Regions from separate parts of the Peribacillus sp. GL_122 genome, predicted to be linked through region 1. Evidence: riboswitches for the same ligand, from Rfam matches in the RefSeq annotation. Region 1 holds a riboswitch; each other region holds the start of a gene.
The links. Region 1 has a riboswitch for thiamine pyrophosphate ahead of tenA (thiaminase II). Riboswitches for the same ligand answer to the same signal wherever they lie in the genome.

Region 1 (3,133 bases):
ATGGTCAATTTTATGCTCGACGATAATAACCGTTTTGTCTCGTCCGACTTCCTTCAATAAGTCCCAGATTTCTTTTGTTCCTTCCGGATCAAGCATGGCGGTCGGTTCATCTAAAAATATTACTTCTGGTTCAAGGGCCAATACTGAAGCGATTGCCAGACGCTGTTTCATCCCGCCTGATAATGTTTCTATACTTGTATGGCCTAGGTTCAATCCTACTTTACGGAAATGATTTTGGATCTTCTCTCTCATTTCTTCTCTAGGGATGGAAAGATTCTCAAGTACGAAGGCAATTTCCTCATCGGCAAATGGCATGCAAAACTGACTATCAGGGTCTTGAAAAACATATCCCCATGAAGAAGGGCATTTCAATTTATCCGCTTTCATCGGTACTTCGATGGAATTCGGAATCAAACCGCTTAACACTTGCAGAAGTGTGGATTTACCACATCCTGATGGTCCCAACAATAACACTTTTTCTCCTTTATCAAACGATAAGGATAGATCCTTGAATATCAAAGATTCATCACCGGGAAATTTCATTCTTAACTTCTCAACTGAAACGATTGGTTCCATGGCCCTCAACCTCTACTTTTGATCCAGTTCTGCATAATCTTTACTTGTAACCGGACGAACAAGATTGGTTACTCCTGTTGCTTCCAGAACCTTGACTAGATAATAGGCAGTCACACCTGCAAAGAATACGGAACCCACAAACCTCGCTATCATGAACAACAAAAGATTCCAAGTAGAAAGCGCACCTATTTCCCCGTATGCAAAATCCATTATTACTGATGCAAGGCAGGAAGCTACCGCAGCTAAAACAGTCACCGACATATTGAATTTTTTATATTTGAACGCCATGAACACCAGCTCCGCGAACAAACCTTGGACCACCCCATATAACAGTACGGTCAGCCCCCATGGAGAACCTAGAAAGAATTCCCCGGAAGCTGCAGCAATCTCCGCCAAAAGTGCCACACCCGGTTTCCGTAAAATTAAAAAGGCGACGGGACCAGCTATAAACCACATTCCATAAATAAGTTGATCCAGATGTAATCCTAATGGTTTAACGGAATAGTAAATCGAACCCCAAAGGATATAAACGATTCCAAATGCTACCGCAATCACAATCGTGACTAATATATCAGTTAATTTCAATCCTTTTTTCATTATTTCATTCTCCTTTATACTTCTAGTGTTTCCTGATGCACAGGCCATGTCTCTAAACGATAAGCCATTTCCCAAAATGAGTATTCATATTGGCTGCTAAGGATAAAATGCTCTTTCATTCTCTCCTTATCTTCGTCTGTTACTTTTTCAGCAATCTCATCAAGCCTTGCAATTTGTTCTTCCACCAAAGTGCGGAACCACTCTCCTCCGTAAGCCGCTATCCATTCTTGATAAATCGGCTCTTCGGGTACGCACCCTTGCAGCTTTTCACCTATTTCATAATACAGCCAGTAACACGGCAAGATAGCTGCAATAACATCCCCTAAATGTCCCGAATAAGCTGCACGATACATATGGGAAGTATAAGCATAAGCAGTCGGGGCAGGTTTGAAATTTTCCCTTTCTTCTTTTGTGATGCCTAATCTCTCAGAAAAATTCTCATGAAGTTTCAACTCCGCTTCATATGTTCCTTGTGCATGGCCGGCAAGCCTGCTTGTTGTATGTAAATCTGTAGCTTTGACTGCCCCTAAAGCTTGAACCCTGGCAAAATGAGATAAATAATAGGCATCTTGCATGACATAAAAACGAAAACACTCCAATGGTAATGTGCCATCTCCTATTCCTGCAACAAACGGGTGATTAAAACTAGCTTCCCAAATATGATCAACTTCCCGACGAATTTCCTCTGAAAACTTCATGTCCATTACCTCCAAATTGTATTTTTCAATGAATCTTACAGAAAAAAACCTTTATCACCCCTTTTTTTGCAAACAAAAAACCACTTTCTTAAACGTAAAGAAAGTGGTTGTGCTTGAAAAATACAGAAACGTATTGTTCCAGACCCCACTTCCCTACGCTGGTATAAACCAGATCAGGTTCTAAGGGTCTTAAAGTCATACTTTAATCTCAGCTTCTGCGGTAAAATCAACTTTTACCTATAAAGCACCCCTAGTGGTACAAATTGTATATTTAATTTTCATTTGCCTTTATATTAACACGATAAATCCAATTGTCAAACGTATTAGAAAAGTTTTCAACCTAATGCTTTTGGTTTACTAGCCTTTCAATCTTGCATAACCACCTAACTTGATTGATTAAACCATTGTTAATCCACCATTTACGGAAAGAGTTTGCCCCGTAATATACCCGGCATCTTCCGAAACGAAATAGGCAACGGCACTGGCAATGTCCTCTGGTTGAGCTAGCCGACGAAATGGAATCGCTTTTTCCAAGGCGCCTGCTATACCTTCATTATATGAGCCTATTTCTTGAAATAGGGGCGTATCAGCAGGACCTGGCGCAATACAATTGATGTTGAGTTTGTGACGTGCCATTTCTCTTGCTATCGTTTTTGTGAAGGCAATCACCCCTCCCTTAGCAGCCGAATAAACTGCCTCTCCACTTGATCCTACTCTAGCTGCATCGGATGCAATATTCACTACCTTTCCGTAACCATTTTCAATCATGAGAGGTAAAATTTCCTTGCAAGTATGGATCTGCCCAAGTAAATTAATATCGATAATCCTTTTCCAAGTGCTAGGATCACTTTTTAAAAAAGGTTCCACCTTATCCCAGCCTGCATTATTAACCAATATATCTATTCTATGATAATGGTTCACTGATTCTTCAACGGCTTTTTTAACACTTTCTAATTTCGTTACATCACAATGGACCGCTCTAGCTTCAAAACCCGACTTTTCGATTAAAGTAACCGTTTCCTCAGCATTTTTATGATTTATATCAGCCACTATGATGTTAAAATTGCGAGAAGCCAATTTTTTTGCAATCTCTCTGCCAATTCCGCTTCCAGCACCGGTAATAAATGCCATTCTTTTATTCATCATATTTCCCTCCACTTTCACCATTTAGTCAATATGGATTTATTAAGCTGCTTATATATTGTCGATTATCTTTTCATTTATCATTTCCCGGAGCCGGAATTTCTGGATTTTCCCGCTTG
Region 2 (3,133 bases), 1.8 Mb from region 1:
ATGATGGTAACGCCTCTTGCTCTGGGTTACCTGATATACTTGATGAACAGGTCAGAAATGCAATTCTTTACAGAGGGAAGCACAAGCCTGCTGTTGGTGGGCGGCGGGATTGTCACGGCATTGCCTCTTTTATATTTTGCGAAAGGGGCGGAGAAGATCCCGTTATCGATGCTTGGCATTTTTCAGTATATCGCTCCGACCTTATCTTTATTGATCGGGGTATTCGTCTATCATGAAAGTTTTACTAAAGCACATCTTTTAGCCTTTTTGTTCATATGGTCAGCCTTGGCTGTTTATACATTATCCATAACGAAATGGGGTCAGGCAAGTGCCCGCAGGTTCAAAGGCAAAAGGAATATTGGTGCGTGAATAACAAAAAATGCTTGGGAGATTTCTCCCCAAGCATTTTTTGATATGCCAGTTTTAATGAAGCAGTTTTACGGCATAAGTGAAATGCCAGGGTCATGAAAGGTAAATATTCGAACCTATTTCAGAAACAATACAATTGGAAAGGCTGACAGGACTGTGATCAGGCTTTGCACGGGGGATATTTAGTTGGAATTGACTATAGAAGGAACTATCCAGGAAAATGATATGATCTGTCAGGAATGCTGATATGGTGGCGAATGGCTTTCTATTGCTATTTAATTCAGTGATGATTCCCTGTGCACTGGTAATCCCGATCCCGTGGCCATAAAAGAGGTTATTTCCTAATAATATGGCATTTTCACCTTGCCATTCAGGAGTTGACTCGTCGTGTTCAGGGTTTTTGAAGTAAACACAATCACCTGGTGAATAATCCCTTCCTTTATGAATGATGAGAGCCATATTTTGTGGAGGGTGCCAGTCATATAAAACTAGGTTTGAAAAAAGGTTGTCGAAATTCCTCGGGCCGATTAAATCCAAAATGGCCTTTAAAAAAGTGACGACTATTGCTGTCCCGCATTCGAAAGCATAAAGCCTTCCATTTATGAAAATGTCAACGAGTGCAGCATGAGGGAGAATCCCTGGCTGAAGGGTAAAGGTGCCATCCTTTGAAAGGCGCCAATATTGTTTATTGCTTTCCGATTCCTCAAGTGTGGAAAATTCTACATTACTTTTATCCAACGCAATAGCTGCCGCAATGACTCGGTTCCTCAGTTGTATCTCGAAATTAAACTCTCCAAAGTTCCGATATTCAAAGACGTTAGAATCTTCCGCCAGCAAATGGACAATTTCAAGCGATTTAGCAGATGCTATTCCTGGTTGGATTTGACTGACATCTAACCATTTGTGATTAATCTTTATCATGATCATATCCACCTTTTACTTATGAAATTAACGGTTTATAAAACCGGTAAACAAAAATGTCTACATGTAATGCTCATTATATGAATGCAAGCTTTGAATTGACTATTTGGAACGTGTCAGTCAGCGTTGCAGCCGAGAATGATTGGAATGAAAAGAGGCAGAATTTTATTGCTTTCATTCCAAAAGATGTTTTGCTAGATATCCTAGAGTGCAAGGAATACCTTTCCAATTAGCGAGAAGAAGCAAATTAGTATTCCTTTTTCCCCATGAATTGATATAATGAGAGAGAAAAGTTCATATGTGCGAGAAATGTAGGGGGGCCAGTATGCTGGCTGAGATTGCATCCTTTAGATGCTGACTCTTTGAACCTGATCTGGATGATGCCAGCGGAGGGAACATATTATTACTGATTTTCTGTTTTGTATGTTAACGTCCGAATTCATCTTCGGGCGTTTTTTGCTTTTTTATCCAGTATTTGAATAAACCCTGGAGCCCCATTATGGTTCCGGCATATGGAACTTATATGATGTGTAGGAGGATAATGACTTGAATAAATTCTTGCCACTGTTAACTTCGTTGTTCCTTTTGGCTGGATGCGGTGCAGGCGGAACTAATGAAAAAGAAGAAGCATCTAAAAATGAAGGAAATGAAAAATTAAAAAAAGTATCGGTCGTGCTCGATTGGACACCGAATACAAACCATACAGGATTGTATGTAGCCAAGGAAAAAGGTTATTTTAAAGAACAAGGTCTTGATGTGGAAATTATCATGCCAGGTGAAGCCGGAGCTGATAAGCTTGTCGCTTCAGGGAAATCTGAATTTGGCGTGAGTTACCAGGAGGGCATAACGCAGGCCCGCGTGCAGGGCGTGCCGATTGTTTCGGTAGCTGCCGTCATTCAGCATAATACCTCGGGATTCGCTTCCCCTGAGGCAAAGAACATTAAAACTCCCAAGGATTTTGAAGGGAAAACGTATGGCGGCTGGGGGTCTCCGGTTGAAAAGGCCATCATTGATTCACTCATGAAAAAAGAAAATGCGGATGTAAATAAAGTGGATATAGTCAATACAGGAGACACGGATTTTTTCACTTCGGTTAAAAGGGATATAGATTTTGCCTGGATTTATTATGGATGGACAGGCATTGAGGCTGAATTGCGAAATGAAAAGCTTAATATGGTTTACTTAACCGAATACTCTGATAAGCTTGATTACTATACGCCTGTATTAACTACGAATGAAAAGATGATAAAAGAAGATCCGGAGACTGTTAAAGCATTCGTTCAAGCAGCTTCGAAAGGGTACCAGTTTGCGATTAAGAATCCTGACGATGCAGCGGACATGTTAATTAAGTCTGCACCGGATCTTGATGCAAAACTAGTGAAGAAAAGCCAGGAGTGGCTTGCAGACAAGTATCAGGATGATGCTCCGCGATGGGGTGAACAAAAGCTTGAAATTTGGAAGAATTACAGTGAATGGATGACTGAAAATAAGCTTCTTGAAGGTGATTTCGATCCTGAAAAGGCATTTACCAATGAATTTTTACCAAAATAGGAGGAAATACAATGGCCAACTCATTAATTAGTATTCAGATTATTCCTAAAGGGGAAAATGTCATCCCTATGGTCGATGAAGCAATCAAGATCATTGAAGAATCAGGTGTCAAGTATGAGGTTCACCCGCTAGAAACGACAATGGAGGGTGAGCTTTCCGAACTTTTTGCCGTGATAGAAAAAATGAATGTAAGAATGATTGAAATAGGATCGCCGAATGTCATTTCCCAAGTGAAAATATTATATCAGCCAAGCGGGATTACGATGGATACGTTAACGGAGAAATATCGCGC
Region 3 (3,133 bases), 1.6 Mb from region 1:
TGAAGCAATGGTTTGAGGACTATGATGCAGCGGATATCATTTACGGAACGACTTTATTTGGTGTGGAGGAATGGCAGGAATGTTATAGCAGTGATATGTCGAGAGCTGTCAAGACAGCGGAACATATCTATCCAGGTACGGTTCATCGGATGGAGGAGCTGCGGGAAATACCTTCCCCTCCTCTTAAAGGAAAGGTTAAGCTGCCGTTCATCCTTTGGGCCATCTGGATTCGCTGCTGCTCGGTAATCAACAAGCAGACAAGGGCGGAAATTAAGATCGCAGAGCGAAGAATCAATAAAGTATTGGATGAGGTCTTAGCAAAGGGGGACAGGGATGTTCTGATCGTGAGTCATGCCGCCCTCATGGTATATATAAGGAAAGAGCTGATACGACGTGGGTTCACTGGTCCAAAATTCAAGATTGCCAGTAATGGAAAGCTTTATGTATTTGAAAGATGATAAAGGGGAAAATATTAGGTTTCCCACCAGAAAGGGTAAGTCATTTTTGCTTATTTTAAGAAAGAGGAAGGCATTTTCCGAATAGTTATTCTTTTTTTATTGGTTGTGGTTTATTATTGTAATAGTGTAATTTTTACGAATTCAATAATAGGGAAAGAGGGGTGGACATTTTGCTGAAGGCAGTTTTTTTTGATTTAGATGATACATTACTATGGGATCAGAAAAGTGTAAAAGAGGCTTTTGTGGCCACATGCGAAGTGGCTAAGGAGAAATATGATCTGAATGTCGACGAGTTTGAAGAAGCGGTGCGAAAGGAAGCACGTGAGCTTTATTCTTCTTACGATACATATGCATTCACTCAAATGATCGGAATCAACCCATTTGAGGGATTATGGGGAAATTTTCAGGATGATCATGATGAATTCCGGAAGATGGCCGGGATTGCACCGGCTTATCGGAAAGAAGCGTGGACGAGAGGTTTGAAGGCATTAGGGATCGATGATCCGGAATTTGGGCTTGAACTGGCAGAACGTTTCCCGGCCGAGAGACGCAAAAAGCCATTTATCTATGAAGAATCCTTCCGTGTTCTGGATGAATTAAAAGGGAAGTACAAATTGCTATTGCTTACGAATGGATCTCCTGAACTGCAAAATACCAAACTTGAAATTACGCCTGAACTGGTTCCTTATTTCGACCAAATCGTGATTTCAGGCGCATTTGGACGAGGTAAACCAGATGCCTCCATTTTTGAGCATGCTTTGGAAATCATGGAGCTTGATAAGGATGAAGTATTGATGGTCGGCGATAATTTAATGACCGATATCCTTGGAGCATCACGGGTAGGTATAAAGTCGGTTTGGATAAATCGCCATGATAAGGAACGGAATGAAGTGATTCCAACCTATGAAATCAAGCATTTAGAGGAGCTTTACCCAATCCTTGAGAGCCTGGGGAAATAATTAACGGTCCTCTCCAAATAACAAATTTTGGAGAGGTGTAATGAAAATATTAGGTCTTTCAAATTATTTACAGAATGAAAAGGGTGAGATATAGTTACCCTGTAATCAATTAAATTATTCAGACTAGGGGTGTCCAATAAAAGTTGGGCTGAGAGAGAAGCGCTTAAGCTTCTTAACCCTCAGGACCTGATCTGGTTCATACCAGCGTGGGGAAGTTAGAATCTACTAAACAATGACATTTCAATTGGTCATTTCTGTAGTCATACTAACGTTAGCCGGGTCTTAAATATGAGATCTGGCTTTTTCGTGCGAAATGGATTGGATTTTGTCCTTTTTAAATGAACTTAAAAAGGAGAAATGAAATCATGATGAGTAATTCTGTAAATGACATGAACGTTTCAATTATGTCCAGTTTTGCCGGGAGTAAAAAAGTGTATGTTGAGGGATCTAGACCTGATATTAAAGTACCTATGCGTGAAATTAAGTTAAGTCCGACTACAGGGGCATTCGGCGAAGAGGAAAATCCGCCTTTACGAGTTTATGACACAAGCGGTTTTTATACGGATTCAGATTATCCCATTGATATTCGTAAAGGTCTTGCCCCGATTAGACGAAGCTGGGTTCTGGAACGGGAAGATGTTGAAGAGTATGATGGCCGTGAAATAAAGCCCGAAGATAACGGGTATAAAAAAGTTGAGTCACAATCCAACGCCGAAGTTTTTCCGGGATTGAAAAGAAAACCATTGCGTGCAGTGAAAGGCCAAAACGTAACCCAGCTCCATTATGCCCGTAAAGGTATCATTACTCCAGAAATGGAGTTCATTTCGATCAGGGAAAATGTAGCCCCTCAGTTTGTAAGAGAAGAGGTAGCTAGCGGACGGGCTATCATTCCGGCAAATATTAACCATCCTGAAAGTGAGCCAATGATCATCGGACGTAATTTTCATGTGAAAATAAATGCGAATATTGGAAATTCCGCTGTTAGTTCATCGATCGAAGCTGAAGTGGAGAAAATGACTTGGGCTACACGATGGGGTGCAGACAATATAATGGATCTTTCCACTGGAAAGAACATTCACACGACTCGGGAATGGATTATCAGAAATTCACCTGTGCCAGTTGGGACGGTTCCGATATATCAAGCATTGGAAAAAGTGAATGGAGTCGCGGAGGATTTAAATTGGGAAGTTTTCCGGGATACATTAATCGAGCAGGCTGAGCAAGGTGTCGATTACTTCACCATACACGCTGGTGTGCTTTTGCGATACATCCCAATGACAGCAAAGCGAGTTACGGGAATCGTTTCCCGAGGGGGCTCCATCATGGCACAATGGTGCTTGGCCCACCACCAAGAAAGTTTTCTCTATACTCACTTTGAAGAGATTTGTGAAATCATGAAGGCGTATGATGTCTCTTTCTCATTAGGTGACGGCCTCCGTCCGGGATCCATTGCAGATGCAAACGATGAGGCACAATTTGCTGAATTGGAAACACTTGGGGAACTGACGAAGATTGCTTGGAAGCACGATGTTCAAGTCATGGTGGAGGGACCTGGTCACGTACCGATGCATTTAATTAAAGAAAATATGGATAAGCAGCTGGAAGTCTGTCAAGAAGCACCATTCTATACCCTGGGACCATTGACAACGGATATAGCTCCTGGATACGATCATATCACTTCTGCGATTGGTGCTGCCATGATCGGATGGTTTGGAA
Region 4 (3,133 bases), 1.0 Mb from region 1:
ATTAGGTGTTAAGACTCTATTGGGTTTCATATTCGCCCACAATACACCAAGCCTTAAGCTTTTTTCCAAATTCGGGTTTGAAGAATGGGCACATTTACCTCAAGTTGCCGAGCTGGATGGCATTGAGCGGGATTTGGTCATTCTTGGTAAACGTGTCGATATTTAATATTATTCTTTAGAGCTATTGCCTTGAGCAGTAGCTTTTTCATATTAATCGAGGTCGAATTGGCTAATTTAAAAATACCTATATGCTTTCTGGAGGGGAAAATGTTCAGAATCTCTTTTACTTGTTAACGCATTTAATAGCATATCCAATTCTTGACTGGCTTGAACAGTTAGCAGACTTGTTAAGCCGTAAATTGCTGCCAAGTTGATCATTTCTTTTCTCTTCTCTTCTACTTTTTCTATCGTTACCTTACGGCAAGGCATTATATAGCCACCTCCCATTTATTCAATATTTTTACACTTTCATCATAATGAAACTACTAGTAAAAATCAACTATTTTTCAGAAATTAAATGTGTTATTTTAAAGGATAAATGTGACAAAATGACTATTTCATTCTAAAATTATGTATATTTTGTGTCATTTTCTATCAAACGCAAAAAAAGCATCCACTAGTGTAGACTGCGAATGCTTACATCATATCCCTTATCCAAAAACCCAAAATATAGTCCATCGTTTACTATGTCATCCATTCAGAAGGTGACTCAGTATTTGGTCTATTTATAACAATCTTATATTCATCTTCAAGTACTTTTAATGGGGCATCATAAAGGTGCCTTTCATCAGAGGTTTTGTATACTCCATTGGCCAATAACTCTTCAATAAGCTTTGCCTTCCTCTGTTCAATCCTCTTAAATAATTCTGCCATGTAAATGGCTCCTTTCCTAGTCTTCCTAGAGCCTGCTTCTAGTTAGCTAAACTTTATCAACTTGTTTGATTTTCACCAAATTATATATACCTTTTCCATTATGTCACTAAACGTTATTTCCCAAAAATAAAAGCCCCTTCTAATTCAAGAAGAGGCTGACAGTGTCCGTACGGCTCTTCTTATCTTCCAAGCATATGCTTGTTGGATTTAGCACAGTTCCCAAAACGGGTCCGCTGCCGAGGTTTCGTTGGGCCAAGTCCCTCCACCTCTCTGGATAAGAAATCGATATATAAATGATGTAGACATGATTTTATCCTAATAACCATCAAAAGTCAATTACCTGGTTCTCCCTTTTTTCCTGGACATAAAATGGTCCCTCTTTCAAATGCGGGTTGCATTTTCTTGTCTTTCTGATATGATGTCAGTAATTACATACAATTCACACCACTAGGGGAGTCTTTTTTAAGACTGAGATGGAATTAGTTCCGGACCCTTTGAACCTGAACCGGCTCATACCGGCGGAGGGAAGTGGATGATATCGTCCATTTACAGACTATATCCATCTACCCCGTTCCGTATTCAGGAACGGGTTTTTTCATTAACAAGGAGATCCATTCTAAAGGAGGATGAACAATGGAGAATGTTAAATTAGAACCATTCAGTGATAGACTACATGCACGGTCAAAAGAAATTTGGAAAAGGAACCATTCACATCCCTTTGTCCAGGCAATTGGAAATGGTACGCTTCCTGAAAACAAATTTGCCTATTACCTGAAGCAGGACTATATCTATCTTATGGATTATTCCAAGCTCTTTGCTTTAGGTGTCATCAAAGCTCATAACATCGAAACCATGGCAAAGTTTGCGAGTATTTTAAATGAAACCCTTCAAGTGGAAATGGATATTCATCGGCATTATGCTTCCGAATTCGGGATCAGTTCCAAGGAATTGGAAGATACAGAGCCTACTCCAACCACTCTAGCCTATACAGGATACATGCTAAATGCAGCTCAGCATGGGACTTTGGCAGACTTGATCGCCTGTCTCCTGCCCTGCGCTTGGGATTATTATGAAATCGGTTTGCTATTAAAAGAACAAAATGGAGCAGCATTGGAAAACAATCGCTACGCAGATTGGATAAGGTCCTATTCATCTCCTGAATTCGGTGAAGCACACAAATGGCTGATCGCTTTGTTGGAAGAATTGACGGAAGGCATGCCAGAAACGGAACTTCTTAGATTAGAAAAGCACTTTTTGGTTACTTCCCGATATGAATATTTATTCTGGGATATGGTTCAAAATGAGCAGGATTGGCCGCTGTAGGTCGTTGACATGATGATGAATCCTATCAAGAAACTGACGTTGACTGCCATGATCACGGCTATAACGACGCTGACCAGTTCATTTATTTTCATACCTGCAGGATTTGCAAAGGTCTTTCCTATTCAGCATCTGGCAAATGTCATGACTGCCGTTCTATTGGGGCCAGCTTATGCTGTGACACAAGCTTTTTTAGTTTCCATCATTAGAAACATGTCTGGTACCGGTTCAATTTTTGCCTTTCCCGGGAGCATGATCGGTGCACTTTTGGCTGCCATCCTTTATCGAAAAACACAAAGCTTAAAATTCGCCTGTTTAGGGGAAGTGATCGGGACCGGTATTCTCGGTTCCCTAGCCTGTTATCCACTTGCCCTCCTCCTATTGGGAGAAAAAGCTGCTCTTTTTGGTTTTTTACCGGCTTTTATGCTCAGTTCATTCGCTGGTGCGATTTTAGCTTTCATATTACTTAAAATACTTCTAAAAAATAATTATATGAAGGGGTTTTTTTATGAAAACAGCATTAACCATCGCAGGCTCTGATTCAGGGGGCGGCGCTGGAATACAAGCGGATTTAAAAACATTTTCTGCACATGGTGTCTTTGGAATGTCTGCCATCACAGCCGTAACCGCACAAAATACAATGGAAGTCCGTTCAGTACAGCCAATTGAAACAGCAATCATATCAGATCAAATTGCAGCTATCTTTGAAGATATTCATGTCGATGCAGTAAAAATAGGCATGCTTGGATCAAAAGAAATCGTGGAAACTGTCGCTGCGTCCCTTAAAACCTTCTTGCCTGCCATCGTTATCCTTGACCCTGTCATGATTTCCAAAAGCGGCCATCATTTGCTCGACGAAAAGGCTGTCTCTGCCTTAAAAATGGATTTGCTTCCGCTTGCAACACTTTTAACCCCAAATGTACCGGAAGCGGAAGTACTT

Region 2: it holds a riboswitch for thiamine pyrophosphate, as region 1 does, so the genes downstream of both, AC3ISB_RS20590 (ABC transporter substrate-binding protein) here and tenA (thiaminase II) in region 1, are expected to answer to the same signal.
Region 3: it holds a riboswitch for thiamine pyrophosphate, as region 1 does, so the genes downstream of both, thiC (phosphomethylpyrimidine synthase ThiC) here and tenA (thiaminase II) in region 1, are expected to answer to the same signal.
Region 4: it holds a riboswitch for thiamine pyrophosphate, as region 1 does, so the genes downstream of both, tenA (thiaminase II) here and tenA (thiaminase II) in region 1, are expected to answer to the same signal.

Annotation. Positions count from the first base shown of each region.
Region 1 is NZ_CM174415.1:2,432,161-2,435,293, reverse strand. Features, by position in the region: gene AC3ISB_RS11750 (ABC transporter ATP-binding protein) at 1-576, opposite strand, end outside; gene AC3ISB_RS11745 (ECF transporter S component) at 589-1,173, opposite strand; gene tenA (thiaminase II) at 1,188-1,871, opposite strand; TPP riboswitch at 2,005-2,133, opposite strand; gene AC3ISB_RS11735 (SDR family NAD(P)-dependent oxidoreductase) at 2,268-3,017, opposite strand; gene AC3ISB_RS11730 (AMP-binding protein) at 3,066-3,133, opposite strand, start outside.
Region 2 is NZ_CM174415.1:4,257,986-4,261,118, reverse strand. Features, by position in the region: gene rarD (EamA family transporter RarD) at 1-369, shown strand, start outside; gene AC3ISB_RS20595 (protein-glutamine gamma-glutamyltransferase) at 463-1,290, opposite strand; TPP riboswitch at 1,594-1,702, shown strand; gene AC3ISB_RS20590 (ABC transporter substrate-binding protein) at 1,837-2,841, shown strand; gene AC3ISB_RS20585 (thiamine-binding protein) at 2,853-3,133, shown strand, end outside.
Region 3 is NZ_CM174415.1:806,634-809,766, forward strand. Features, by position in the region: gene AC3ISB_RS03915 (histidine phosphatase family protein) at 1-458, shown strand, start outside; gene AC3ISB_RS03920 (HAD family hydrolase) at 629-1,417, shown strand; TPP riboswitch at 1,533-1,647, shown strand; gene thiC (phosphomethylpyrimidine synthase ThiC) at 1,783-3,133, shown strand, end outside.
Region 4 is NZ_CM174415.1:1,412,553-1,415,685, reverse strand. Features, by position in the region: gene AC3ISB_RS06900 (GNAT family N-acetyltransferase) at 1-166, shown strand, start outside; gene AC3ISB_RS06895 (aspartyl-phosphate phosphatase Spo0E family protein) at 235-429, opposite strand; gene AC3ISB_RS06890 (Fur-regulated basic protein FbpA) at 685-873, opposite strand; SAM riboswitch class I at 1,050-1,154, opposite strand; TPP riboswitch at 1,313-1,417, shown strand; gene tenA (thiaminase II) at 1,507-2,196, shown strand; gene thiW (energy coupling factor transporter S component ThiW) at 2,212-2,733, shown strand; gene thiD (bifunctional hydroxymethylpyrimidine kinase/phosphomethylpyrimidine kinase) at 2,702-3,133, shown strand, end outside.